Regions from separate parts of the Saccharothrix sp. NPDC042600 genome, predicted to be linked through region 3. Evidence: riboswitches for the same ligand, from Rfam matches in the RefSeq annotation. Region 3 holds a riboswitch; each other region holds the start of a gene.

Region 1 (9,543 bases), on a different contig from region 3:
CGTCGCACCGGCGAAGTCGAACGCGATCGAGCGCTCCCATTCCGGCCCGCGGCCCGGCGTCCCCCGGCCGTCCACCACCAGCACCGCGAACCCCTGGTCCGCCAGCCACTGCGAGGCCAGGTAGGCGTTCCGCGCGTACAGCACCCGCTGGGCGTGCGGACCGCCGTACGGGTCCAGCAACACCGGGAGCTTGGTCCCCGCCACGTGGTCCCGCGGGAACAACAGAGCCGCCCGCAGACCGCGCTCGCCCACCGTCAACAACCGCACTTCCGGCGTCAGGACCGGCGTCTCGGCGTGTGAAGCGATCTCGTGCGCGCCGACCGACACCTTCGCCCCGAAGTGGTCCAGCCCGCTCCACGACAGGACCACGGTGTCCCCGCCGCGAGCCGCCGCGTGCACGCCCGGTTCGGTGGTCAGCGCGACCACCTCGTCCGCCGTCACCCGGTACACGTGGACCTGGGTCGGGTCGTCGGTGGACGCCGTGACCAGGACGTCCTCGCCCACCTCCACCACCGAGCGGACCTGGAAGCCGTCCGGGGTCCACGCGGTGCCGTCCACCACCAGGCGGTTCGCGCCGTCCACGGGCAGCACCCGCACGAGCTTGCCGTCCGGGGTCCACGCCGGCGCGCCGGGGACGATCTCCAGCCACACCGGGTCGGTGTCGTCCGCCACGACCTCGACGCCGTCCGGCCCGACCGCGAGCACCTGGACGCGTCGCTGGTCCCGGGTCTGCACCTGGAGCAGCGGGCGGCCGTTCGCGGACCAGCTCGCCGTGTTCAGGTACGGGAACGTCGCGTTGTCCCAGGTGACCGGCGTCCGGGTGCCGTCCGGGCCGAGGATGAAGACCTCCACGACGGCGTTGGGCGTGCCGGCCGCCGGGTAGGCGATCTCGGCGGCCGGGGTGGCCGGGTTGGCCGGGTCGGCGATGTGCCAGCGGGTCACCGGGGAGTTGTCGGCGCGGGCCGCCAGGACGTGCTCGCCGTCCGGGGAGAACCAGTAGCCGCGGTAGCGGCCCATCTCCTCCGCCGCCACGAACTCCGCCAGGCCCCACGTCACGTCGGGGTGCTCCGGCGAGGCGAGCACGCGGTCCTCGCCCGTCTCCAGGTCCACGACGTGCAGCGCGCCGCCGGTGACGTAGCCGACGCGGCGGCCGGTCGGGTCCAGGCGCGGGTCCAGGACGCTGCCCGGCACGGGCAGCTCGCGCACCGCACCGGTCCCCAGCTCGACCACGAACAGGCGGCCGGACAGGGCGAACACCGCCTGCCGGAAGTCCGCGTCGGTCGCGTAGGCCACGATGCCCGCCGCCTGCTCGCGGCTGCGCTCGCGGCGCGCGCGTTCCTCCGGCGACAGGTCCTCCGGGTCGGTCAGGAGGTCGTTCGGGTCCACCAGGAGCCGCTCGGTCCCGGTGGCGGGGTCGAACGCCCACAGGCCGTTCGCGCGGCTCGTGGCCGCGGCGGTGCGCAGGAAGTACACGCGGTCCCCGTCGGGTGCGACGGTGAAGTTCCGCGGAGCGCCAAGGGTGAACCGCTGGGTGCGCGCTTGCTGGCGCGGGAAGGAGGTCTCGTTGCCCACGGGCACACCCTATTCCGGCCCGGACGGCTAGTCTGCGGGCCATGCGACTGGTGTGGCTCGCGGCGGCCCTGGTGGTGGCCGGCTGTTCGTCGTCCGCCCCCTCGGACGACCGGTTCCTGCCGAACGAGACCAGCCCCCAGTCGGCGGCGGAACTGGAGGCCAACGCCGGCGTCCGCCTCCCCTCGGGCACCGTCCTGCTGTCGGCCGCGCGCACCTCGCTCAGCGGCGGGCTGGAGAGCCGGGTGATGGCGCAACTGCGGATGCCCGCCACGGCCGTGCCCCGGTTCCTGGCCGACAGCGGGTTCGGCGAGGCCGTGCCGGACCAGCGGACGATCACCGACGCCGACTTCCCCGACAGCGGCACGTGGCACCCGGACAAGGCGCAGAAGGTCGCCGGGGCGACCGCCGGCAACCGCAAGGTCATGATCGACCTCGGCCACCCCGACGACGTGACCGTCTACGTGGTCACCCTCCAGCTCTAACCCACCTTCCCGCCCCTGGGCGGCAGCGGGAAGAACCCGCTCGTGCGCTCCACGTACTCCCGATACCCGGGCCGCCGCCGCACGATGTCCTTCTCCAGCAACGGTTTCCCGCTCCCCTTGACCAACAGCAAGGTCATCACGACCGGGCTCACCACCACCAGGAACCCGTCCGGCAGGGCGAACAGGAACAGCCCCCACCACACGCAGGCGTCGCCGAAGTAGTTGGGGTGGCGCGTGTACCGCCACAACCCCTGGTCCATCACCCGACCGCGGTTCGCCGGATCGGCCCTGAACCGCTCCAACTGCCAGTCCCCGACCGCCTCGAACGCGAACCCGACCGCCCACACCACGACACCCAGCACGTCGAACACGCCGAGCGGGTCGTCGCGGTACGCCGCGAACTGCACCGGCAGCGACACCAGCACCATGATCGCCGCCTGCACCAGGTAGACCCGGTACATCTTGGCCACCGGGTTGCCGCGCGCCCGCCGGTACATGTCCACGTACCGCTGGTCCTCGGACTTCTTCCGGTTGCGCGCGTGGATGTGCCACCCCAGCCGCACACCCCACACCACGGTCAACGCCGCCACCAGCACCGCCCGCGCCGACTCGCCCGCCGGCACCGCCCGCGCCGACTCCCCCGCCGGCACCGCCTGCACCAGCGTCAGCACCGCGACGACCGCGAACCCCGGTCCCCAGAACGAGTCGATGAGGTCGAACCGCTTGCGCCGCACCGCCACCGCGAACAACGCCGACACCAGCACGACGACCGCGACCGCCGACCAGAGCACGTTCCACCCGAACGTCACGCCAACGCCTCCGGCCGCCGCGCCAGCACCTGGTCCACGCCCATCCGCCCCTCCTCGAACGTCAACGCGCCACCCGCGAGGTACAGCCGCCACACCCGCGCCTGCCCCTCGCCGACCAGCCGCACGGCCTCGTCCCAGCGCTCTTCCAGCGTCCGCGCCCACGCCCGCACGGTCCACACGTAGTGCTCGCGCAGCGCCTGCACGCCCCGGACCTCGAACCCGGCACCCTCCAGGTGTCCGAGCGTCCGGCTGAGGGGCCGCATGTGCATGTCAGGAGCCACATAGGACTCAATGAACGCGCCACCGCCGGGCGCGTTGGCACCACGGGACATCTGTTGCAACAACAGGTGCCCGCCCGGCTTGAGCATCCGGTGCAGCACGCCCGCGTACGCCGGGTAGTTCTCCTCGCCGACGTGCTCGCCCATCTCGATGGACGACACCGCGTCGAACGGCTCGCCGGACACCTCCCGGTAGTCCTGGAGCCGCACGGTCACCAGGTCCGCCACACCCTCCGCCGCGATCCGGGACTCGACGAAAGCCTTCTGCTGCGCCGAGATCGTCACGCCCGTCGCCCGGACACCGAAGTGCTTGGCCGCGTGCACGACCATCGAACCCCACCCGCACCCGACGTCGAGCAGCCGCATCCCGGGTCGCAGCCCCAGTTTCCGGCACACCAGGTCGAGTTTCGCGTGCTGCGCCCGGGCGACGGTCATGTCCGGCGACGAGAAGTACGCGCACGAGTAGGCCATGCTCGGGTCCAGCACGAGCTGGTAGAACGCGTTGCTCAGGTCGTAGTGGTGGGCGATGGCGCTGCGGTCGCGGGCTCGGGTGTGCCGGCGGCCGGACAGCCGGGCCTCCTCACCGGGCGGCGCGGGGCGCGGGCCGACGACGCCCAGGCGCACGGCCGCCCGGAAGGCGACCACCAGGTCGGCGGGTTTGGGCTTGCCCACCGCGCCCCGCCGGGCCAACGCCCAGAACCGGGCCAGGCCCTCGGTCAGGTCGCCCTCCACGTCGAGCTCGCCCGCCACGTACGCGCGGGCCAGGCCCAGCTCGTCGGGGTTCCACAACAGGCGGCGCAGGGCGCGGCGGTCGCGGACCACGGCGACCGGTCCGTCCTGCGGGCCGGCGGTGCTGCCGTCCCACGCGCGCAGCCCCACGGGCGGGCTCGCGCCCAGGACGCGTTCGACGACGGTGGCGAGCCGGCCTGCGGTGCTGACGGCCACGGACTCCTCCTCACGGGTCTGGTGCCCGGACGTTCGCGCCGACCCCCTGTCTTGGTTCGCCGCTGAACCGCGGTCGTGACCGGGCCGTAATCGTCGGTGGAGCGACCGACGCCATCGAGGAGGAGTTGAGTGTGATCCGACGAAACCGCATCGCCATCGCCGCAGCGGGTGGCATGGCGGCCGTGCTCGCGCTGGTCATGTGGAGTTCCAACGCCGTCGGCCTGCAAGGGACCAACGTCGCGCAGACCGAGCAGGTGGGCGCCGCCGCGCAGGCCGACTACGGGGACGTCCCACCGGCACCTCCGGCCGCCGCGGAGACCCCCGCCGCGCAGGAGCCCGCCGCCGAGGCGACCGAGGAGACCCCGGCCGGCCAGGCCGCGCCCGCGCCGTCCGGGCCGGGCGTCACGCTGGTGGCCAAGAGCGTGCCGAAGATGGGCGACGTCGTGCAGGACGGCGACGGCCGCACGCTGTACCGGTTCGACAAGGACACGCCGAACCCGCCCAAGTCCAACTGCGAGGGCAAGTGCGCCGAGACCTGGCCGCCGCTGCTGGCCGGCGGCGCGCCCAAGCTGGAGGGCGTGGACCCGGCGCTGGTCGGCACGGTGAAGCGGGCCGACGGGACCGAGCAGGTGACGTTGGCCGGCTGGGCGCTCTACACGTACTCGAAGGACGAGGCGCCGGGCCAGTGGAAGGGCCAGGGCGTGGGCGGCACGTGGTTCGTCGTGCAGCCCGACGGCAAGCGCAACGTGGAGTGCCTGCCGCCCGGTGTGGCGGCGCCCTCCGGAGCCTGAGTCCACCCCCGAAGAACATGACCCCCGGCCTGGGGTTGGGCCGGGGGTCATGTGTCGCCTCGCTCAGCGGGTCGGCGGAACCCTCACAGGTTCGGGTAGAGCGGGTGCTTCGCGGCCAGCACCTCGACGCGCGAGCGCAGCTCGGACAGGTCCGCGGCCGGCTGGAGGGCGGTCGCGATGATGTCGGCCACCTCCGCGAAGTCCGCCGCGCCGAAGCCGCGGGTGGCCAGGGCGGGCGTGCCGATGCGCAGGCCCGAGGTCACCATCGGCGGGCGCGGGTCGTTGGGGACCGCGTTGCGGTTGACCGTGATGCCGACCTCGTGCAGGCGGTCCTCGGCCTGCTTGCCGTCCAGCTCCGAGGCCACCAGGTCCACCAGCACCAGGTGCACGTCCGTGCCGCCGGTGAGCACCTTCACGCCGGCCGCCGCCGCGTCGGGCTGCGACAGCCGCTCGGCGAGGATCTTCGCGCCCTCGACCGTGCGGCGCTGGCGGTCGGCGAACTCCGGCGACGCGGCGTGCTTGAACGCCACCGCCTTGCCCGCGATCACGTGCTCCAGCGGACCGCCCTGCTGGCCGGGGAACACCGCCGAGTTGATCTTCTTCGCGAGGTCCGCCTCGTTGGTCAGGATCACGCCGCCGCGCGGACCGCCGAGGGTCTTGTGCGTGGTCGTGGTGACGACGTGGGCGTGCGGCACCGGGCTCGGGTGCAGGCCCGCCGCCACGAGACCCGCGAAGTGGGCCATGTCCACCATCAGGTACGCGCCCACCGAGTCGGCGATCCGGCGGAACTCCGCGAAGTCCAACTGGCGGGGGTAGGCCGACCAGCCGGCCACGATCAGCTTCGGCTTGTGCTCCTGCGCCAGCGCCTCGACCTCGGCCATGTCCACCCGACCGTCCACATCGGACACGTGGTAGGGCACGACGTTGTAGAGCTTGCCGGAGAAGTTGATCCGCATGCCGTGGGTCAGGTGGCCGCCGTGCGCCAGGTCCAGGCCCAGGATCGTGTCACCGGGCTGGAGCAGCGCGAACATGGCGCACGCGTTGGCCTGCGCGCCCGAGTGCGGCTGCACGTTGGCGAACCCCGCGCCGAACAGCTCCTTGACCCGCGCGATGGCCAGCCGCTCGACCACGTCGACGTTCTCGCACCCGCCGTAGTAGCGGCGGCCCGGGTAGCCCTCGGCGTACTTGTTGGTCAGCACCGAGCCCTGCGCCTGGAGCACCGACACCGGCGTGAAGTTCTCCGACGCGATCATCTCCAGCGTGCCCTGCTGCCGGCGCAGCTCGGCCGCGACCGCCTCGGCGACCTCGGGGTCGAACTCCGCGAGGGAGGTGTTGAAGTGCTCGGACATGGTGGGGTTTCTCCCTACGAGTTGCGCTTGTAGAACGGCAGCGACACGACCTCCACGGGCTCCTGCCGGCCCCGGACGTCGACGGACAGCTTGGTGCCGGGCTCGGCGTGCGCGGGCGGCACGTAGGCCATCGCCACGGAGTAGCCCAGCGTCGGCGACAGCGCGCCACTGGTGACCTCGCCGATCGCGTTGCCCTCGGCGTCCAGCACGGCGTAGCCGTGGCGGGGGGCGCGGCGGGACTCGGTCTTCAGGCCGACCAGCTTGGCCTCGACGCCCGCCTCGGCCACCTTCGCCAGCGGCTCGCGGCCCACGAAGTCGTCCGGCTTGTCCAGCTTGACCACGCGGCCCAGGTTGGCGTGGTAGGGCGTGCGGGACGTGCTCAGCTCGTTGCCGTACAGCGGCATCCCGGCCTCCAGGCGCAGGGTGTCGCGGCAGCCCAGGCCGGCGGGCTTGAGGTCGTGCGGCTCGCCGGCGGCGAGCAGCGCCTGCCACACGTGCGGGGCGTCGGCGGGGTCGAGGAACAGCTCGAAGCCGTCCTCGCCGGTGTAGCCGGTGCGGGCGAGCAGCGCGGGCCGGCCGGCCACCTCGGTCGGGTAGGAGGCGTAGTACTTGACCGTGGCCAGGTCCGTCCCGGTCAGGCCCGCCAGGATGGCGACCGCCTTGGGGCCCTGCACGGCCAGCAGCGCGTAGTCGGTGGACTTGTCCTCGACGGTGGTGTCGAAGCCCTCGGCGCGCTCCCGCAGGGCCGCGAAGACGACGGCGGCGTTGGAGGCGTTGGCGACGACCAGGTACTCCTGGTCACCGGTGCGGTACACGATCAGGTCATCGATCACGCCGCCGTCGGCCTGGCAGATCATGGTGTAGCGGGCGCGGCCCACGCCGATCGCGGACGCGTGGCCGACCAGCGCGTGGTCGAGCGCGGCGCCGGCCTGCGGGCCGGTCAGGACGATCTCGCCCATGTGCGTCAGGTCGAACAGGCCCGCCGACGTGCGCACGGCGTGGTGCTCGGCCAGCTCGCTGTCGTAGCGCAGCGGCATCCGCCAGCCCGCGAAGTCGGTGAACTGGGCGCCCAGCGCCTCGTGCTCGGCGTGCAGCGGCGTCCGGCGGGTTTCCACGGGGTCCTCCCTGATGGCGGGCACGGCAGTGGCGCCGACCGGGTGGGTCGGCCTGCCGCTACGAAGGATGACACGGTCCATCGAGACTCCTCGTCCGAGTGAGCCTCCCCCTCTGTCATGAGCCTGAGAGCTTCGCCGGGACCCCGCACGTCGGCGGGGGCGGCTTGCACCGTGGGCGAGGCGCTGGCGCCTGCTTTCCAGAGTTGCCTTCGTCGGGCGGTAGCTGTGCCTGAGAGATTCCGGGGAGGAGTTGCTCCTTCGGCGCCCCGTAGTGGGTGGGGACTCTCCCGCGCGACATCGACGGCCGTGTTCAGTTGGTACCGCCAGACGCTAGTTGTGCCTGGTCGGCCCGGTCAACACGAACCCGGTCACCACGGGCGCGGCCGACGCTCGCGAGACCGCCGCGGAAGCGGCCCGACCGGAGGTGGCGGCGGCCCGACCGAGGCTCGTGGCGGCCCGACCAGGTGTGGCGGCGACCCGACCTGAGGTGGCGGCCCGCCCGAGGCTCGTAGCGACCCGACCAGGTGTGGCAGCGGCCCGACCGGACGTAGCGGCGGCCGACGCGGAGGTGGCGGCGGCCCGACCCGGGGTGGCGGCCGGCGTGGTCACAGGGCGCGCTCGGCCTTCACGCTTTCGACGACCTTGCGCTCGGCGTAGAACGACACGAACGGGATCGTGCCGGCGAGCAGCACCAGCGCGGTGCCCTTGAGCGACCAGCGGGCCTTGAGGGCCAGGTCCACCGTGATCACCAGGTAGATCGCGTAGAGGAAGCCGTGGACCGGGCCGACGACCTTCATCATGCCGTCCTGGTCGCCGAGGTACTTCACGCCCATCGCGGCCACGAGCAGCAGCAGGCCCACACCGACCACGTAAGCCATGAACCGGAACCGGCCCAACGCACCGCTCATCGCCCTACCGACCGCCTTCGCTCACCGCTGGTCCCGCGCGTGGAGTTCGCGGAGGTAGCGGTTGTAGGCCGCCAGCTCGTCGTCCTCGTCGTCGTGCGCGGGTGTCCTGACGGGGTCCACGGTAACGACCGGCTCCGACGGCGCGGCCACCGGCTCCCCCGCCACCTGCGACGACGTGTCCGCGCCCACAGCGGCGTCCGCCGCGCGCCGCTGGGCGGCGAGCTTGCGCATCCGCCACACCATGAACGCGGGGAACAGGCCGAACAGGGGCCACTGGAAGACGTAACCGAGGTTCTGGAAGGTCCCCCCGGCCTGGGAGAACCGCTCCCACTGCCAGTAGGCGAGACCGCAGCAGACCACCAGCGAGAGCACGCACACGACCGCGATCGCCACACGTTGGGGGGTGATGAGGCCGCTGCGCACGACTCAAGGGTACTTCGGGCCACCGACGGGGCGACCCCCAACCGGGATGGGCTCCCCGCACAGGAGCCCGCCCTCCCGGATCACGCTAGTCCCGACCACGTCGCGCCCTCACCGCGCGACGCCCTTGCGCTGCGCCACGCTCGCGCGTGGCGCGCCCGACATCACGCAACGCCGTCCCGGCGCTGCCGCTGCAGCCTGGCGACGCACCACGCCGCCGCGCTGCCCCGACGCAGGTGCTGGAGCACCGTCATCGGCCCGAGCCGACGTCCCAGGTCGGCGGGCGTGAGCCCGGCGGCCCGGTAGTCGAGGGCGCGCTGGTCCAACGGGCTGATGCCCGCGTCCCACCACGCCTCCGCCTCGGACAGGTCGCCCACGAGCTGCCAGTAGCTCGCTGCCGCGGCCAGCAGGACCTCGGGCACCTCGGGCGCCCGCTTCCGCATCGCCGCGACGTAGGCCGGATCCGCGGACTCGACCTTCACCAGGCCCCGCGGTCCACCGTTCGCCCGCTGCACGGGGATGCCCGGGGCGGACGGCGGGGCCTCGGCCAGCCACTCGTCCTTGATCCGGTTCACCTCGCGCAGCTCGGCGTCGTCCGAGCGCTCGGCCGCCCACTGCCGCAGCAGCTCGTCGACTCCGGAGTCCTCGACCATTCTGCCTCCTCGTCGGTCGAAGATCAGCCAATGCAGCGCACCGTATTAGCGGGTACCGACAACCGCTAGACCCCGGTTTGTCAAAAACCCTGTTACCAGCACGTTATAGCCCTCATTCCACCCAGACGGTCCAACGAGGGAGGCCAACCGTCACGGATGGTGAGCAGACCACCGGGCACCCGCGGCGGGGACTAGTTGAACAGGCTCCGGACGAACGTGAT
Region 2 (9,543 bases), on a different contig from region 3:
GATCCGGTCCGCCCGCGCGGCCGTCGCCAGGCGGTGGGCCACCACGAAGGTCGTCCGCGAGCCCGCCAGGTGGTCGCCGGCCGCCAGGACCGCCGATTCCGTCGACGGGTCCAGCGCCGCGGTCGCCTCGTCGAGCAGGAGCAGGGACGGCTGGACCAGCTCGGCCCTGGCCAGGGCGATCAACTGCCGCTGCCCGGCCGACAGGTTCTGGCCGCGTTCGCCCACCTGCTGGTGGAACGCCGAAGGCAGCGACGCGACCGTGTGCAGCGCACCGACCGACCGCACCGCCCGCTCGACCTCCGCCCGCGACGCCCCCGGCCGGCCGTACGCCACGTTCTCCGCCACGTCCCCGCCGAACAGGTGCGCCTCCTGCGGCACGACGCCCAGGTGCCGCCGGAACTCGCCCAGGTCGTACCGGCGGACGTCCACGCCGTCCACCAGCACCTGCCCGTCGGTCACGTCGTAGAACCGGGCCACCAGCTTCACCAGCGTCGACTTGCCCGCGCCCGTCTCACCCACCAGCGCCACCGTCTCGCCGGGGGCCACCCGCAGCGACACGCGGTCCAGCGCCGGGCGGGACGTGCCGGGGTAGGCGAACGTCACGTCGCGGAGTTCGACCTCGCCGCGCAGCCGCGGCACCGCGACCGGCTCCGGCGCGGGCGGCACGCTGGTCGGGGTACGGAGGAGGTCGCCGATCCGGCTCAGGCCCACCCGCGCCTGCTGGTACCCGTCGAACACGCCCGACAACTGGTACAGCGGCGCGAAGAACAACCCCAGGTACAGCACGAACGCCAGCAGCACGCCCGGCGACAGCGTCCCCTCGGCCACCCGGTACGCGCCGACCACCAGGATCGCCGCCTGCGCCACCCCCGACAGCAGGGCCAGGAACGGGAAGTACGTCGCGATGTACCGCTGCGCCCGGATCCGGGACCGCCGGTAGGCGTCGCTGCGCTCCGCGAACGCCTCCGCCGACCTCGCCTCCCGCGTGTACGCCTGCGACACCCGCAGCCCGGTCACGTTCTCCTGCAGGTCCGCGTTCACCGCGCTGATCCGCTCCCGCGCCTGCGCGTACGCCCGCGACGACAGCCGCTGGAAGATCACCGTCGCCACCGCCAGCACCGGCAGCACGGCCAGCGCCACCAGCGCCAGCGACGGGTCGGTCACCACCAGCGCCACGGCGATGCCCACCACGGTCAGCACGCTGATCACGAACGTGGTCAACCCGGTCTGCAGGAAGCTCGACAGCGCGTCCACGTCCGTGGTCATCCGGGTCATGATCCGACCGGCCATCTCGCGCTCGTAGTAGTCCAGCCCCAACCGCTGGAGGTGCGCGTAGCTGCGCACCCGCAGCAGGTACAGCAGCCGCTCGCCGACCCGCGACGTGACCACCGTGCCCGCCGCCGACGACACCCACCCCAGCGCGACCAGCACCAGCCCGATCCCCGCCGCGAGCCACAGCCACCCGGCGTCGTGCCCCAGCACGCCCCGGTCCACGCCCAGCCGCACCAGGTTCGGCAGCAGGACCGCCAGCGCCGAGTCGACCACCAGCAACCCGCCCACGCCGACCATCGCCCAGCGCACCGGCCGCAGCAGCGTGCGCAGCCGGAACCCAGGGTCGGGCGCACGGGGGTCCTCGCCGTGCAGCACCGGCCGCTCCGGTGCCGGCGGCAGCGCGTGCACCCGCTCCATCAGCTCCGGGGTGGGCGGTGTGCCGCCGAGCAGCGCGGACGTGCCGCCGCCGCCGCGCGGGCCCTTGGGCACCCGGGCGGCGCCCGCCGCGCGGTTCGCCGCCCGCACGGCCAGCTCGTCCTCGTCCGACGACGGCCACAGCTCCGGGGTCACCCCGTCCGGGCCCGGTTCCAGCGCCACGTCCGCGCGCGGGTCCACCTGCTCGATCGCCTCGCCCGGACCCGCCAGCAGCTCCCGGTACAGCGGGCACCGCTCGTGCAGCTCGTCGTGGGTGCCCACGTCGACCACCCGGCCCGCGTCCAGCACGGCGATCCGGTCGGCCAGCGCCAGCGACGACCGCCGGTGCGCGATCACGATCGTCGTCCGCGTCGCCGTGACCTGCGCCAACGTGTGGTGGATCGCCGCCTCGGTGGCCGCGTCCACCGCCGACGTCGCGTCGTCGAGCACCAGCACCCGCGGGTCGGACAGCAGCGCCCGGGCCAGCGCCACCCGCTGCCGCTGCCCGCCCGACAGCGTGAGCCCGCGCTCGCCGACCACCGTGTCGTACCCGTCGGGCAGCGCCGAGATGAACCCGTGCGCCTCGGCCGCCCGCGCCGCCGCCTCCACCTGCTCGTTGGACGCGTCCGGCAGCCCGTAGGCGATGTTGGCCCGCACGGTGTCGGAGAACAGGAACGCCTCCTCGAACACCACCCCCACCGCGCGCCGCAACGACTCCAGCCGCAGCTCCCGCACGTCCACCCCGCCGACCCGGATCGCGCCCGCGTGCACGTCGTAGAACCGGGGCAGCAGCAGCGACACCGTCGACTTGCCCGACCCCGCCGTGCCCACCACGGCCAGCGTCTCGCCCGGCGCGACCTTGAGCGACACGTCCGACAGCACCGGCTCGCGGCGCGTGTACCCGAAGGTCACCTGGTCCAGCTCCACCGACACCGCGCCGGCCGGCACCTCCGCCGACCCGTCCACCACGTCGGGCTGCGAGTCGATCAGCTCGTACACCCGCTCCACGCCCGCCCGCGCCAACTGCGCCGTGACCATCAGGCTCGACAGCAGCCGCGTCGGCCCGACCAGGTTCGCCACGTAGGTCGCGAACGCCAGGAACGTGCCCAGCGACACGTCACCGCGCAGCGCCAGCCACCCGCCCAGCGCCAGCACCGCGACCTGCCCCACGAACGGCAGCGCCGTCAGCGTCGCGGTGGGCCGGGACGTGAGCCGCGCGGCCCGCATCCGCTCGGCGAACAGGACCCGCGCCCGCTCCTCCAGCCGCGCGACCTCGCGCTCCTCCTGCCCGAACCCCTTGACCACCCGCACGCCGGTGACGGTCTCCTCGACGTGCTGCGCCACGTCCGCCGCCCGTTGCTGCGCCGACCACGTGGCCGGGAACAGCGTGAGCCGGCTGCGCCCCGCCACCAGCGCGACGGCGGGCACCACGACCAGCGCGATCAGCGTGAGCAGGGGTGACAGCCAGAACATCGCCACCAGCGCCGCGAGGGCGAACACGACCGTGCCGAACGCCAGCGGCGTCATCGACAGCAGGCTGTTGACCAGCTGGAGGTCGGTGATCGACCGCGACACCACCTGCCCGGTGCGCAACGCGTCCTGCTTGGGCCCGTCGAGCCGCTGCACGGCGTGGAACACGGCCTGCCGCAGGTCGTGCTGCACGTCCACGGCCAGCCGCCCGCCCAGGAACCGCCGCACGAACGCCGTGCCGAACGTCAGCAGCTCCAGGCCGACGAGCACGGTGGCGAGCACCGCCAACCGGTCGGTGCGGCCCGCCATCGCGTCGTCCACCGCGAGCTTGATCAGCAGCGGGCCGACGGCCTGCAGGCCCACCCCGACGACGGCGGCCAGCACCGACCACACCACGAGCGCCCGGTGCTTCCAGCAGGCGGTGGCGAGGCGGCGGATCCAGCCCTGGCGAGTAGTCACGCCACCAACCCTAGGTCGGCCCCGCGAGGCCGCGTCGGCCCATCGCGCCGCGTTTCTCCCCCCAGGGTCGGCCCCGCGAGGCCGCGTCGGCCTGTCACGCCACCAACCCGAGGTCGGCCCCGCGAGGCCGCGGCGCGATGGGCCGACTTCCAGGCGGCCTCGCCCGCCGCGACGGAGTCGCGGCAATTCAACACAACCATGAGCCGTTCAAGATCACCGGATCAGGTGATGTCCTTGCGCTGAGTAGCCGCCCAGCCGCCCAGGAAGAAGATCGCCGTCCACGCCAGGAAGATCAACCCGCTCAGCCACCAGTCGAACGCGCCCAACGCGCCCGCGAACGCCCGGATCACGTCCACCAGGTCCTCGGGCACCACGCCCGCCGTCGAGAGGAACAGCGACGACGCCACCGAGCCGGTCAACCCGTTCACCGCGCCGTTGGGCAGGAAGCCGATGACCTCCGGCAGACCCTGGATGCCCAGCACGAACTGGATGCCGTTCTCGACGATCAGCATGTAGAGCAGCAGCACCACGGTGGTGCCGACGACGCTGGTCAGCAGCGCCCCGACGCCCACGCCGAACATCGTCATCAGGATCGACGACAGCACGCCCACGCCCGCCAGCGCGAGCCACCCGGCCGCGTCCGGCAGCGTGTTCGCGTCCGAGGTGATCGCGATGCCGATGCTCACCGACGCCACGATCGCGATGCCGTAGATCGCGCCCCACAGGACGTAGACCACCAGCTTCGCGCTCAGCGCCGACACCCGGTTGGGCGCGGTCAGGAACGTCGTGGTGATCGTCTTGCGGTTGATCTCGTTCGCGATCGCCAGGCCGCCGAAGATCATCGGGAAGATGGTCGCCACGTTGATGCTGCGGGCCATCCCGAACAGCGACACCTTCCACTGCGACGGGTCGATGCCGATGATCGTGGTCAGCTCCTCGGCGTCGGAGGAGTTGATGGTGTCCATCAGGCCCTTGCCGATGAGCCCCGTGACCAGCGCCCAGCCCAGGGCGATCAGCACGGTCGGGATCATCAGCCCCCACCACAGGTTGGTGGTGGTCGTCTTGCGGAACTCCGACTTGATCAGGTTGCCCAGCATCACGCACCGCCCCCGAGTCCGCCCTGGCCCTGACCCTGCTGGTAGGGGTTCTGCTGCTGGTACGGGTTGGGTTGCTGCGGGTACCCCGGCGGTGGTGTCGGCGGTTGCTGGTAACCGGGTGGGAGCTGCTGCTGGTAGCCCTGCGGCGGGGTCTGGTAGCCCGGCTGCTGGTAGCCCGCCGGCGGCGCGTAGTAGCCGCTGCCCTGCGGCTGCCCCGCGTACTGGTTCGGGCCCGACGCCGCGTACTGGCCGTTGGTGAGCCGGAAGAACAGCTGCTCCAGGTCGGCCTTCTCCTCCTGGATGCCGTAGATCGACACGCCCGCCTTCAACGCGAGGTCGGCGACCTGCTTGCTCTCCACGCCGGTCACCGCGATCCGGCCGTCCGGCAGCTGCTCCAGCGCCGTCACGCCGTCCGCTTGCAGCGCCGCGACCAGCGCGCCCGTGTCGGACGGCTGCACCAGCACCCGGCTCTGCTGCGAGTCGCGCAGGTTGGCCAGCGGCCCGTAGTACATGGTCTGGCCGCGCGAGATGATCACCACCTGGTCCACGGTCTGCTCGACCTCGGCGAGCAGGTGGCTGGAGATCAGCACGGTCCGCCCGCTGCGCGCGAAGGACTGGAGGAAGGACCGCAGCCACGCGATGCCCTCCGGGTCCAGGCCGTTCGCGGGCTCGTCGAGGACCAGCACCTGCGGGTCGCCCAGCAACGCGGTGGCCAGCGCCAGCCGCTGCTTCATGCCCAGCGAGAAGCCGCCCGCCTTGCGGTCGGCCGCCTGGCCCAGGCCGACCAGGCCCAGGACCTGGTCGGCCCGCTGGTCCGGCACGCCGATCGCCGACGCGTACACCCGCAGGTGGTTGCGGGCCGTGCGCTTGGGGTGGAAGCCCTGCGCCTCCAGCACCGCGCCCACCACCCGCGCCGGGTTGCCGAGCTGGTGGAACGGCCGGCCGTTGATCAGGCCGTGGCCCGCGGTCGGGGTCACCAGGCCGAGCAACATCCGCAGCGTGGTCGTCTTGCCCGCGCCGTTCGGTCCGAGGAAGCCGGTCACGGACCCCGGTTCCACCGTGAAGCTGAGATTCTGCACCGCTGCGACCGGACCGAACTGCTTGGTCAAGCCCTGCACCACGATGCGGCCACTGCCGTCGTGCACGCGTCCCTCCTGGATAGCGCCTGTGCGCGCCATCCTGCCTTAGGAGGGTCAGTCGGGGAGGGCATGTCGCGGTTTCGACACCACGACCGGGATCTCGGTGGTCGGCTCGCTGTCCTGGCGACCGGTGTCGTGCCGGAACGGGTTGCGCAGCGGTTTGCGCCGCTCGCGGTGCGGCAGGCCCTCGCCGATGAGGTGCTGGTGGGCCATGTTCCACACCTGGCACGGCCACTTCCGGTGCCGCAGCACGCCGGGGCAGGCGCGGCAGCGGCCGTCGGAATCGGGCTGGTGCACGGTCAGCAGCAGCCGCCAGCAGTCCGCCAGCCGGTTGATCTCGGCCCGCGCCAGCGGCACCAGGGCCTCGGCGGCGCCCCGCTCGACGACCTCGTCCAACTGGGCCAGCCGGCGCAGCACCGCGGCGCGCAACGTCTCGTCCACCCCGCTCACATCCTGTCGGCGGCCTGGTCCAGCAGGCGGTGCAGCCTGCGGGTCTGGGTGACCGACATCACAGCCGACTCGCCCGGCGGCGCGACCAGCAGGACCCGGTCGTCCTCGACCAGCACGGTCATGGACCGGTCCCGGCCGAAGGGGTCGTGGCAGTCGATCCAGCCCTGTGGTTCAGCCATGTGCGCTCCGATCGGAGGTGTGGCAGGCGGCGGCGGCGACGCCACGCGAGCGGACGACCCCGCTGCGTGACGGCGAAGGGGTTCCGCTGTGAGCATCGGCCGACCGGGCGTCGTGACTTACCCGTTACCCGCCGAATTCACTCGATTGCTTGAGGGAGGACACAGAACGTGTCCTGTTGGGTCAAGAATTGCGCGCAGATGGCTGGGGTGGCTGGGCACGGCCCGCCGGACCCCGCTAAGATTGGTGCTGCGCGACCCGCTCCCAGTGACCCCCAGGCTGGTTGAGCGGGTCGCGTTTTACGTGGCGAAGACGCGAGAAGGGGCGCCCACCGTGCTGGTGGACGCCCCTTCTTCGTGGATGGCGTTCTCAGACTTCGAACGCCGTGTAGGTCAGGTCGTGGGCCTGCGCGACCGGCTCGTTCGTCAGCAGGCCGTCGTGGACGTTCAGGCCCAGGGCCAGGGACTTGTCCGCGCGCAGCGCCGCCTGCCAGCCCTTGTCGGCCAGGGCCACCGCGTAGGGCAGGGTCACGTTGGTCAGCGCGTACGTCGAGGTCCGCGGCACCGCGCCCGGCATGTTCGCCACGCAGTAGAAGACCGACTCGTGCACCTGGTAGGTCGGGTCGGCGTGGGTGGTCGGGCGGGAGTCGGCGAAGCAGCCGCCCTGGTCGATCGCGATGTCCACCAGCACCGAGCCGGGCTTCATCTGCGCCACCAGCTCGTTGGACACCAGCTTCGGGGCCTTCGCGCCCGGCACCAGCACCGCGCCGATGACCAGGTCGGCCTCGCGCACGGCCTGCTCGACCGAGTAGCGGTTGGACGTGACGGTGCGCAGCTGCCCGCGGTAGAGGGCGTCGATGTGGCGCAGCCGGTCCACGTTGGTGTCGAGGATCTCCACGTCCGCGCCCATGCCCACGGCGATCGTGGCCGCGTTCAGGCCCGCCACGCCGCCGCCGATGACGACCACGCGCGCCGGGTGCACGCCGGGCACGCCACCGGGCAGCACGCCCCGGCCGCCGGACGGCTTCATCAGCGAGAACGCGCCCACCTGCGGCGCGAGCCGACCCGCCACCTCGGACATCGGGGCCAGCAGCGGCAGCGCGCCGTTCGCCGTCTGCACGGTCTCGTAGGCGATCGCGGTCGTGCCGGACGCGATCAGCGCCTCGGTCAACGGCCGGTCCGCCGCCAGGTGCAGGTAGGTGAACAGGGTCTGGCCCTTGCGCAGCAGCGGGTACTCCCGCTCGATCGGCTCCTTGACCTTGAGCACCAGGTCGCCCTCGGCCCACACGTCCTCGGCGGTGGCCAGGACCTTCGCGCCGGCGGCGAGGTACTCCTCGTCGGTGATGGCGGACCCGAGCCCCGCGCCCGCCTCGACGAACACGTCGTGGCCGCGCAGGGTCAGCTCGTGGGCGCCGGCGGGGGTCAGCGCGACGCGGTACTCGTGGTTCTTGATCTCGCGGGGTACTGAGATCCGCACGGTGGGGCTCCTTCAGCCGTTGTTACGCCAAAGGTCCGGTACTCCGAATCCACTGTCATCGTGCGAGCGGCACTAACCGGCAGGGGTGGGTTTGTGTCGAGTGAACAAGACTGGACGCTCGTTGACACCCGTCACGCCGACGACTTAGCGTGCTCGCGACCGCCCAACTGAACATCGGCCGCGGCGCCCTCCCGGCGCCGGAACCCGAGCGGGAGAGTCCCCGGCACGTCCGGGGCGCCGAAGGAGCAAGTACCCCGCACACTCTCAGGCAACGAGAACCGCTCGGGCGAGGCGACTCTGGAAAGCGTGCTCACGCGCGCACCCACGGTGCAAGCTGTGCCCGATCGACGGTTCCACCGTCGCGACGCCGCACAGCGAAGCTCTCAGGTCCCAGGACAGAGTGGGGATCCGACCGACCGTGGCTTCAGGAGCGCTGACATGACTTTTCCGGAGAACCTGCTCTACACCGCCGAGCACGAGTGGGTCGACTGGGCGCCGGGTACCCAGGACCCCGTGGCGGTCGGCATCACGTCCTACGCGGCGGAGTCCCTGGGCGACATCGTGTTCGTCCAGTTGCCGAACGTCGGCGAGCGCGTGAAGTCCGGCGACGTCTGCGGCGAGCTGGAGTCGACCAAGTCCGTGAGCGACCTGTACGCGCCGGTCAGCGGCGAGGTCGTGGAGGTCAACCAGGCCGCCGCCGACGACCCGTCGCTGATCAACAACGACCCGTACGGCGCGGGCTGGCTGTTCAAGGTGCGCGTCGAGGACGCGACGGGCCTGCTCACCGCCGGCAAGTACGCGGAACTGACCGGGGACTGACCCGCCGTGGCGATCAGCGTCTTCGACCTGTTTTCCGTCGGCATCGGGCCGTCCAGCTCCCACACGGTCGGCCCGATGCGCGCCGCGACGATGTTCGTGGCGCGCCTGGGGCACCGGCTGACGTCCGTGGACCGGGTGCACGTCCAGCTGTTCGGCTCGCTGGGCGCCACCGGGCACGGGCACGGCAGCCCCAAGGCCGTGCTGCTGGGCCTGGAGGGCCACAAGCCCGAGGAAGTGGACCCGACGGCCGCCGAAGGGCGCGTGGCCGAGATCCGCGCGTCCCGCCGGCTGCTCCTGGGCGGGGTGCGCGACATCCCGTTCGTCGAGGACACCGACCTGGTGATGCACCGGCGCAAGTCGCTGCCGTTGCACCCCAACGGGATGAGCTTCACGGCGTACTCCGGGGACGAGGTCCTGGACGAGGCCGTGTACTACTCCGTGGGCGGCGGTTTCGTGGTGGACGAGCACGCCACCGGCACCGACCGCATCAAGGCCGACGAGACCGAACTGGCCCACCCGTTCAAGACCGGCGACGAACTGCTGGCCCGGACGCGGGAGACGGGCCTGTCCATCTCCGAGGTCATGCTGGCCAACGAGCTGTCGTGGCGCACGGAGGAGGAGGTCCGCTCGGGCCTGCTCCACATCTGGGGCGTCATGCAGGAGTGCGTCGAACGGGGCTGCACGGAGACCGGCGTGCTGCCGGGCGGCTTGAAGGTGCGCCGGCGCGCGGCCGAGATGCGCCAGCGCCTGGCGGCCGAGCACTACGCCAC
Region 3 (9,543 bases):
GGGGGGGCGGGGGAGTCTGCGGTGGGTTTGTCGAGCACCCACGAGGGGCCGGCGTCGTGCCGCGAGTTGGAAGCCGGCCCCTCGTGGGTGTGTGCGGTGCGTTGTGGATCAGCCCCGCGTGCCACCCCCCGGTGTCACACCTCCGGATTACACAAAGTCAGCGCCTGTCCGCTAAACGATCACTAAACGTCACCCGAATGGCTTACGACGCCCGTCTCTCTCAACCTCAACCTGAGGTTGAGACGCGACACGCTCAGCGCGTCGCGTTGACCTGCCCCCTAGGCGGTCTTACCGTCGAACTCAGGTGAATTGCCACGGTGTGATTCGGGCACCGGGGCGGCTTCACGTTGGTCGCCGGCCAGTCGTGGCCGGACCGAGGGGAGGCAGGCGTGGTCGAGGAAGCGCCCATCCGGGCCGGAACCGGCGAACAGGGTGAGCTGTTCCCGGACTCCTCGCTGCCGGACGAACTCGTCGGGTACCGCGGCCCGGCCGCGTGCCAGATCGCGGGCATCACCTACCGCCAGCTCGACTACTGGGCCCGCACCGGCCTGGTCAACCCGACGATAAGGAGTGCCCACGGCTCCGGTAGCCAACGGCTCTACTCGTTCAAGGACATCCTGGTCCTCAAGGTCGTGAAGCGGCTGCTCGACACCGGCGTGAGCCTGCAGAACATCCGCGTCGCGGTCGACCACCTGCGCCGCCGCGGCGTCCAGGACCTCGCCCGCATCACGCTGTTCAGCGACGGCACCACGGTCTACGAGTGCACGTCGCCCGAGGAGGTCGTGGACCTGCTGCAGGGCGGCCAGGGCGTGTTCGGCATCGCGGTCAGCGGCGCCATGCGGGAGATCAGCGGCACCATCCACGAGTTCCCCGCCGAACGCGCGGACGGGCTCGCGGTGGACGAGACCCCCAACGACGAGCTGTCCCGGCGCAGGCGGACGCGGGCCATCGGCTGACCCCGGAGTCCACGGCGCGAGCGGCACGAGCGGCTGGTACCCGCTCCCCCGCCGCGCCAAACCTGTGAGATCCGCGTCGCGTCCGTGACGGTTGTCGTTCACCCGCCGGGTACGATTCGCGCGTAGTCGCTTTATCCCGTGCGGGAGAGTCCGAGCCAGTCTCGGCGCCGAAGGAGCAAATCCTCCCCGGAACCTCTCAGGCGCAAGGACCGCACGGGTGAGACGCCTCTGGAAAGCGGGTCGGGCACGTGGACCCCGCCGACGGTGCAAGCCCGGTCGCACGTGGACCGGGTGAAGCTCTCAGGCGCCCGACGAGAACGGGCAGAAGACAGAGGGGGAGGGCAACGGCAGAAGTGTGTCCGTAGCCCGAAAGGCGCCTTCCATGACGCAGGACCGCATCCCCCTCGCCGCCCTTGAGCACGGCACCCCCTTCGCCGACCGGCACGTCGGCCCCCGGCCCGCCGAGCTGGCCCGCATCCTGGACGTCATCGGCGTCGGCTCCCTGGAGGAACTGGCCCAGCGCGCCGTGCCCGAGTCGATCCGGGAACGCGAACTGGTGCTGGACCTGCCCGCGCCCGCCACCGAGACCGAGGCGCTGGCCGAGCTGCGCGCCCTGGCCGCCCGCAACAAGCCGCTCACCCAGATGATCGGCATGGGCTACTACGGCACCCACACCCCGCCGGTGATCCGCCGCAACGTCCTGGAGAGCCCCGCCTGGTACACGGCCTACACGCCCTACCAGCCCGAGATCTCCCAGGGCCGCCTCGAAGCGCTGCTGAACTTCCAGACCATGGTCGGCGACCTGACCGGTCTGCCGCTGGCCAACGCGTCCATGCTGGACGAGTCCACCGCCGCCGCCGAGGCGATGACCCTGGTCCGCCGCGCGGGTCGCAGCGAGTCCGCCAAGTTCGTCGTGGACGCCGACACGCTGCCGCAGACGCTGGCCGTCATCGAGACCCGCGCCGAGCCGCTGGGCATCGAGATCGTCACCGCCGACCTGTCGCAGGGCCTGGAGGGTCTGGGCCTGGGCGGCGACTTCTTCGGCGTGCTGCTGTCCTACCCGGGCGCGTCCGGCGTCGTGCGCGACTACGCCGCGCTGGTGGAGGAGATCCACGCGGCCGGCGCGCACGCCGTGTTCGCCGCGGACCTGCTGGCCCTGACGCTGCTGCGCCCGCCGGGCGAGATCGGCGCGGACGTCGTCGTCGGCACCACCCAGCGCTTCGGCGTGCCGATCGGCTTCGGCGGCCCGCACGCCGGGTACATGGCCGTCCGCCAGGGCCTGGAGCGCCAGCTCCCCGGCCGCCTGGTCGGCGTGTCCGTGGACGCGGACGGCAACCTGGCCTACCGGCTCGCGCTGCAGACCCGCGAGCAGCACATCCGCCGCGAGAAGGCCACCAGCAACATCTGCACCGCGCAGGTCCTGCTGGCCGTGATGGCGTCGATGTACGCGGTCTACCACGGCCCCGACGGCCTGCGCGCCATCGCGACCCGCACCCACCGCCTGGCCACCGTGCTCGCCGCGGGCCTGTGCGAGAACGGCGTCGAGGTCGTGCACGGCGAGTTCTTCGACACCGTGCGGGCCCGCGTCGAGGGCCGGGCGGCCGAGGTCGTCGCCACCGCCCGCGACCTGGGCGTCAACCTGTGGCAGGTGGACGCCGACACCGTCTCGATCGCGTGCGACGAGACCACCACCCGGGGCGACCTGGAGAAGGTGTGGAAGGCGTTCGGCGTGACCGTCTCCGACGTGGACGGCCTCGACCTCGACACCGCCGACGCGATCCCCGCCGACCTGCGCCGCACCAGCGACTACCTGACCCACCCGGTCTTCCACACCCACCGCTCCGAGACCGCGATGCTGCGCTACCTGCGCAAGCTGTCGGACAAGGACGTCGCGCTGGACCGCAGCATGATCCCGCTGGGCTCGTGCACGATGAAGCTCAACGCCACCGCCGAGATGGAGCCGGTGACCTGGCCGGAGTTCGCGAACCTGCACCCGTTCGCGCCCGTCGAGGACGCCGAGGGCCTGCTGTCGCTGGTCAAGGACCTGGAGCGCTGGCTGGCCGAGGTGACCGGCTACGACGCCGTGTCCATCCAGCCCAACGCGGGCAGCCAGGGCGAGTTCGCGGGGCTGCTCGCGATCCGCGCCTACCACCGCGCGCAGGGCCACGCGGAGCGGGCCGTCTGCCTGATCCCGTCGTCGGCGCACGGCACCAACGCCGCGTCCGCCGTCATGGCCGGCATGCGGGTCGTGGTCGTGAAGTGCGACGACCAGGGCAACATCGACATGGACCACCTGCGTGTCGTCGTGGACGAACACCGCGACGACCTCGCCGCGATCATGATCACGTACCCGTCGACGCACGGCGTGTACGAGGACACCGTGCGCGAGGTGTGCGCGCTGGTGCACGACGCCGGCGGCCAGGTCTACGTGGACGGCGCGAACCTCAACGCCCTGATCGGCCTGGCGCAGTACGGCAAGTTCGGCTCGGACGTGTCGCACCTGAACCTGCACAAGACGTTCTGCATCCCGCACGGCGGCGGTGGCCCGGGCGTCGGCCCGATCGGCGTGCGCTCGCACCTCGCGCCGTTCCTGCCCAACCACCCGCTCCAGCCGACCGCCGGTCCGGCGACGGGCGTCGGCCCGATCAGCGCCGCGCCGTGGGGTTCGGCGTCGATCCTGCCGATCTCGTGGGCGTACGTGCGGATGATGGGCGCGGACGGCCTGCGCCGCGCGACCCTGACCGCGGTGGCGGCGGCGAACTACGTGGCCCGGCGGCTGGACGAGCACTTCCCGGTGCTCTACACCGGCGAGGGCGGTTTCGTGGCCCACGAGTGCATCCTCGACCTGCGCCCGATCACCAAGGCGACCGGCGTGACCGTGGACGACGTGGCCAAGCGCCTGGCGGACTACGGCATCCACGCGCCGACCATGTCGTTCCCCGTCGCCGGCACCCTCATGGTGGAGCCGACGGAGAGCGAGGACCTGGCCGAGATCGACCGGTTCATCGACGCGATGATCGCGATCAAGGGCGAGATCGACCGCGTGGGCGCCGGCGAGTGGCCCGCCGACGACAACCCGCTGCGCAACGCCCCGCACACGGCGGCCAGCGTGACGACCGGCGAGTGGACCCACCCGTACAGCCGCGAGGTGGCGGTCTTCCCGGCGGGCCCGAACGCGCCGAAGATCTGGCCCCCGGTCCGCCGCATCGACGGCGCGAAGGGCGACCGCAACCTGGTCTGCTCCTGCCCGCCGCTCTCGGCGTACGACAACTGACCGACGAACGACGGCCCCGTGCCCCGGCACGGGGCCGTCGCGCTTCAGCTGACCGAGTACTCGAACGCGTAGGTCCCCGGCTCGCCCATGTGCCACGTGATCGACCCGGACCCGGTCAGCCCCGTCAACCCGCCCGACGCCGACACCACCGTGAACGTCCCCCGCGACACCCCGTCGCGGAAACCGCCGCGATGCTCCAGCACGAACGTCCCCGGCCGCCCGCCCAGCACGCCGGTCACCACCTCGTACCCCACCGCCCGGCACGACTCCGCGTCCGGGTAGTCCATCAGGAACCGGAACTCGCCCGTCCCCTCCAGGTCACCCGTGTACTCCACCACCATCGACCCGGCCGTCCGCTTCGGGCCGCTCACCTCGTCGTAGCGCTTCCCGTCCCACGTCCGCTCGTCCCAGCTCTTCATCTCGGCGTTGCCGTTCGCGGTACCCATGACGGCAACCATCCCGCCCGAACCTGACAACTCCTGTCAGGAACGAGCGCACAATGACACCCATGCGCGCCGGACGTCTGCTCTCCCTCCTCCTGCTCCTCCAGACCCGGGTGCGGATGACGGCGCAGGAGTTGGCCGACGAGCTGGAGGTGTCCGTTCGCACCGTCTACCGGGACGTCGAAGCGCTCAGCGCCGCCGGGGTGCCCGTCTACGCCGACCGCGGGCCTACCGGCGGCTACCGGCTCCTCGACGGCTACCGCACCCGCCTCACCGGCCTGACCGGCGAAGAGGCCGAGTCGCTGTTCTTCGCGGGCATGCCCGGTCCCGCCGCGGAACTGGGGCTGGGCACGGTGGTCGCGGCGGCTCAGCTCAAGGTGCTCGCCGCGTTGCCGCCGGAACTGCGGTCGCGGGCGGGGCGCATCCGGGAGAGGTTCCACCTCGACGCCGGCGGGTGGTTCCGGCAGAGCGAGGACATGCCGTTCCTCGCCGCCATCGCCGACGCCGTGTGGAACCCGGTCACGTTGCGCCTGCGGTACCGGCGGTGGGGCAGCCAGGTGGTCGAGAGGACCGTCGGCCCGCTCGGGCTCGTGCTCAAGGCCGGGCTCTGGTACCTCGTCGCCGACTCCGACGGGCAGGCCCGCACCTACCGGGTCGCGCGCGTCGAAGCCCTCGAACCGACCGGCGAACCCTTCCAGCGCCCCGAATCCTTCGACCTCGCCACCTTCTGGGCCCAGTGGTCCCAGCGGTTCGAGGAGCGGATGTATCCCGAGCGGGTCACCGTCAAGGTCACCGAGGCCGGGCTGCGCGCGGCCCGGGTGCTGCTCAGCCTCGCCGCGTCCAGAGCGCTCGAAAGCGTTGTGCCGCGGGGCGAGTGGACCACCGTCGAGATCCCGACCGAGTCCCTCGACCACGCCCTGGTGGACCTGCTCCGGCTCGGCCCGGAAGCCGAGGTCGTGGCGCCACCCGAACTGCGCGAGCGGATCAAGGCCAGGATCGAGGCGACCGCCCTCCGCTACCGCGACTCCGACAGCAACTGACCCAGCGCCGCGTCCACCCCGCGACCGTCGTCCACCACCGACAGCGTCCCGCCGGTGGACCGGGCGATCTCCGACAGCGGCTGCCGCTCCGGGTCCTTGCCGATCGCGATGATCGACACCTCGACCTCGCGGCCCTCCTGCCTCGCGCCCGCCAGCTCCGCCTTGAGCTGGGCGAGGGTGAGGCCGCCGTCGTTGGGGCTGTCGGTCAGCACGACGATCCGGTTGCGCTTGCCCGCCTGGAAGTCCGCGACCGCCTGCCGGTAGAGCGCGGCCAGGCTGGAGTACAGGTGCGTGGCGTTCTGCGGGCGCAGGCCCGCGACCCCGTCCAGCAACTGCTGCTTCTGCGCCACGACCGGGCCGGGCGCGACGAGCTGCCGGTACGGCTTGTCGCCCGCCAACCCGCTGGAGAACTCCCACAGGCCCAGCGACCCCGACACCGACCGGTTGATCTGCCCGGTCAGCGCCGACTTCACCCACTCCACGCGGGAGCGGCCGTCGCCGCCCGGCTCGCCCATCGACTTGGACGAGTCCACCAGCACGGTCACCACCTGGCCGTTGTCGGCGGTGGCCCACGCGGCGGAGATCTGCTGGGTGGTGTTCGCGTCGGCGGGGACGAGCTTGTCGGTCATCGTCGGCCAGCGCAGGCCCGGCGACGGCTTGGGCCGCTCGGTGGTGGCGTCCACCCGCAGGCCCGCCGCGGCCAGCATCTTCTGCTGCTCGCCTTCCAGGAGGAACTCGCGGAACGCCTGCGCCGCGCGCACCTGCGCCTCGCCGACCCAGTCGCCGGCGAGCGGCACGAACGGGAAGTCCGCCACCGGGGACGGCCCGCCCGCCGCCACCCCGTACAGCGGCGCCAACGGCGGCGTGCCGCTGTCCTTGCCGGTGTTGTGCCGGTACAGGTCCACCTCGAACACCGGCACCGCCGCGAAGCCCGCCGCGTTGACCTCGGGCTTGTCGGCCAGCGACGACAGCGCCTCCCACGTCGTCGCTGGGGTCTGCGCGGGCTTGGCGGCGGTCAGCCGGCCCAACGTGGCCTTCACCGGGTCCAGCGCGAGCATGTCGGTGGTGACCGGGCCCTTGCCGTCCGGGGACGCGCCGGCCAGCGCGGACTGCACGGCCATCGCGGTCGCGGCGTTGGTCGCCGGATCCGGCATGGCGATCTTGAAGTCGCCCCACTCGGGCTTGCCGAACCGCTGCCAGCCGCCCGCCGCGGTGGTCACGTCGGGCAGGTCGGTCCACCGGAACCCGGCGCCGGACTGCACGGCCGACGCGGCGTCCTGGGGCATCGCGAGCAGCACCGGGCTGGCCGCGATGGACTCCGGTTGCGCGCCGATCAACGCCCGGTTCTGCGCGCCGAGCCGGTTGGCCCACAGCGTCGAGTCGGTGACCCAGGCGTGCGGCTTGGCGTTGAGCTTGCCCTCGTCCCAGCCCTGGGTGAGCCCTTCGAGGACCAGGTCGGAGTCGATCGCCTGCACCTCGGGGCGGATGCAGTGGTCGTAGACGACCGGGCGCTGGCGGGTCCACGCCCGCGCGACCTCGCGCACCGCCTCGGCGACGCTGGGCGCGGCGGCCACGCGCAGCACCGCGTCACCCTCGCTGCAGTCGCCGGCCACGGCGGCGGCGCGCCGGTCCACGATCCCGGCGACCCACGTCCACGCGAAGTACCCGAGGAACAGCAGCACGACCACGCCCACGATGGCGACCGGCCACTTGGCGATCCCGCGCCGCACCTTCGTCCGCAGCGCGCGGTGTCGAGACATCGTCTTCCCTCTCGAACGTCCGACTTCACGGATTGGCGAATCCCGACCGGCGTCACGCTAACAGGTGACATCTGGGAAGCGGGTGAAGTGACGTGGAGTTATGACGCCGTTACGGGCACGTCGAGGAACGTGCGCGTGAGGTCGATCAACGCCGCCCGCAGCGGGGCCGCGGCCTCGGCGAACGCGCTCTGCCGCCGCACGTACTCGGCCCGCCCCTCGGCGGTCTCCACCGGGATCGGCGCGTAGCCGAGTCCGGCCAGGTCGTACGGGCTGGCGCGCATGTCCAGCTCACGGACCCGCAGGGCGAGGTCGAAGCAGTCCGCCATCAGCTCCGACGGGGTCGCCGGGTCGAGCTTGTAGCTCCACTTGAACAGGTCCATCGACACGTGCAGGCAGCCCGGCTGCTCCAGTTCGACCTGCCGCTCCCGGGTGGGCTGGACGGCGTTGAGCGGGCGGGCCTCCGGGGTGAAGAACCGGAAGGCGTCGAAGTGGCTGCACTGGATCCTGTGCGACTCGACCACGCGGTCCGTGCCGCGCGAGCCCAGCCGCAGCGGCCACGCCTCGTGCCGCACCTGGTCGGCCCGGTACACCATGGCCCACTCGTGCAGGCCGAAGCAGCCCAGGCGCGGGGCGCGGGCGGCGGTGGCGGTGAGCAGGCGGTGGGCGAACCCGATCGTGGCCCGCCGCTCGCGGGCGAACGCCTCGACGTCCAGCGTCACCCCTTCGGGGGTCTCCCGGTAGAGCGGCCACCGCAGGTAGTCCCGGGCGGCGTCACCCGCCAGCACCACGCCGGGCCCGGGGTGCCACCGCTCCAGCCGGGCCGGCCGGTGCGAGTAGTAGGAGAACAGGAAGTCCAGCACGGGGTGCTTCTCGCCGCGCGCCTTGCGCTCGTGGTGCGGGCGCGTCCAAGCACGAACCCGGGCCGCGTGCGCAGCACGGCGCGCGGTCCACTCGGCTTCCGGAAGGACGACCCCCACGCCCCTATCGTATTTCGCCCTCCACCAGCGCCCGACCGAGGTCCGTGCGCAGCGAGACGACCTCGCGCCCCTCGCGGGCGCTCGCGGCCAGCCCGACGGCCCGCAGCACGCTCAAGTGCTGGGACGCGGCCCCGACCGTGATGCCCGCCCGCACGGCCGGCTCGGACACCGTCAGGTAGACGTCGGGCCAGGGGAACGCCGAGGGCACCAGCACGAGGTCCCGCCCGCCGGCCACCACCCGCCGCCCCGACACCCGGACCCCGTCGGGGCGCGCGGCGACGTCCGGGTGCAGCTCGGTGTCCGATGCCCATGGACCGCACGCCCGGCGTCGGGATCAGGAACTCAGGCACCACCGGCATGTCGCGAGCGAGGTGAGGAGCCGCGGGTCGGGCCGACCAGGCGGCCGACGGCGTCCCCGGCCGCGGTCTCCCCCAGCGGCCGGGCGGCCGACCGGGAGGGCGCGGTTCATCTCACGCTAAAACGTTCGGCGACCGCCACCCGGGTTGGCAGGGTGGTCCCCATGTCTAGGGGGTGGGCGCGGCTGCAGGCCGTCGCGGTGTCGGGTTCGGTCGCGGAGGGGTTGATGTTGACGGCGCTGCCGCTGTCGGCGGTGTCGATCACGACCGATCCGCGTGAAGTGTCGTTGGTGCAGGTGGTGGGGCAGTCGCCCTGGCTGTTGTTCTCGCTGTTCGCGGGGGTGTTGATCGACCGGGCGCGGCGCACGACCGTGCTGGGCCTGGCCTACGCCGTGCAGTGCGCGGCGGCGGTGACGTTGGCGGTCGCGGGCTTCACCGGCGCGTTGAGCCTGCCGTTGCTGCTGGGCGTGGCGTTCGTGGTGACCTCGGCGCAGGTGCTGGGCGACGGCGCGAGCGGCGCGCTGGTGCCGGACGTGGTCGAGCCGGACCGGTTGGCGGCGGCCAACACCAGGTTGATCCTGATCGACCGGGGCGTGGTGCAGTTCGTCGTGCCGCCGGCGGGCGGCCTGCTGGTGGCGTGGGGGTTCGGCGCGCCGGCCGGGTTGGCGGTGGCGGCGGCGCTGACCGCGCTGACGTTGACCCGGGGCATCCCGTCCCGGCCGGCGACGCCGTCGGAC

What was found. A riboswitch is a leader RNA that binds a small molecule or an ion and turns the genes downstream of it on or off. The one in region 3 is predicted to bind glycine.
Region 1: another riboswitch for glycine. It lies ahead of gcvT (glycine cleavage system aminomethyltransferase GcvT); the one in region 3 lies ahead of gcvP (aminomethyl-transferring glycine dehydrogenase).
Region 2: another riboswitch for glycine. It lies ahead of gcvH (glycine cleavage system protein GcvH); the one in region 3 lies ahead of gcvP (aminomethyl-transferring glycine dehydrogenase).

The regions. Positions count from the first base shown of each region.
Region 1 is NZ_JBEZBW010000108.1:636-10,178, forward strand. Features, by position in the region: gene AB0A74_RS36440 (prolyl oligopeptidase family serine peptidase) at 1-1,572, opposite strand, end outside; gene AB0A74_RS36445 (hypothetical protein) at 1,614-2,054, shown strand; gene AB0A74_RS36450 (DUF1295 domain-containing protein) at 2,051-2,863, opposite strand; gene AB0A74_RS36455 (cyclopropane-fatty-acyl-phospholipid synthase family protein) at 2,860-4,086, opposite strand; gene AB0A74_RS36460 (hypothetical protein) at 4,218-4,877, shown strand; gene glyA (serine hydroxymethyltransferase) at 4,961-6,226, opposite strand; gene gcvT (glycine cleavage system aminomethyltransferase GcvT) at 6,241-7,341, opposite strand; glycine riboswitch at 7,444-7,548, opposite strand; glycine riboswitch at 7,549-7,641, opposite strand; gene AB0A74_RS36475 (DUF3817 domain-containing protein) at 7,947-8,249, opposite strand; gene AB0A74_RS36480 (hypothetical protein) at 8,271-8,672, opposite strand; gene AB0A74_RS36485 (helix-turn-helix transcriptional regulator) at 8,834-9,322, opposite strand; gene AB0A74_RS36490 (hypothetical protein) at 9,514-9,543, opposite strand, start outside.
Region 2 is NZ_JBEZBW010000039.1:753-10,295, reverse strand. Features, by position in the region: gene AB0A74_RS22765 (ABC transporter ATP-binding protein) at 1-3,615, opposite strand, end outside; gene AB0A74_RS22760 (hypothetical protein) at 3,837-4,712, opposite strand; gene AB0A74_RS22755 (ABC transporter ATP-binding protein) at 4,712-5,857, opposite strand; gene AB0A74_RS22750 (hypothetical protein) at 5,906-6,292, opposite strand; gene AB0A74_RS22745 (hypothetical protein) at 6,298-6,480, opposite strand; gene ald (alanine dehydrogenase) at 6,848-7,954, opposite strand; glycine riboswitch at 8,154-8,245, shown strand; gene gcvH (glycine cleavage system protein GcvH) at 8,393-8,773, shown strand; gene AB0A74_RS22730 (L-serine ammonia-lyase) at 8,780-9,543, shown strand, end outside.
Region 3 is NZ_JBEZBW010000099.1:143-9,685, forward strand. Features, by position in the region: gene AB0A74_RS35205 (MerR family transcriptional regulator) at 390-956, shown strand; glycine riboswitch at 1,088-1,178, shown strand; gene gcvP (aminomethyl-transferring glycine dehydrogenase) at 1,339-4,230, shown strand; gene AB0A74_RS35215 (DUF3224 domain-containing protein) at 4,275-4,676, opposite strand; gene AB0A74_RS35220 (YafY family protein) at 4,739-5,713, shown strand; gene AB0A74_RS35225 (substrate-binding domain-containing protein) at 5,689-7,473, opposite strand; gene AB0A74_RS35230 (3-methyladenine DNA glycosylase) at 7,572-8,450, opposite strand; gene AB0A74_RS35235 (hypothetical protein) at 8,455-8,703, opposite strand; gene AB0A74_RS35240 (MFS transporter) at 8,971-9,543, shown strand, end outside.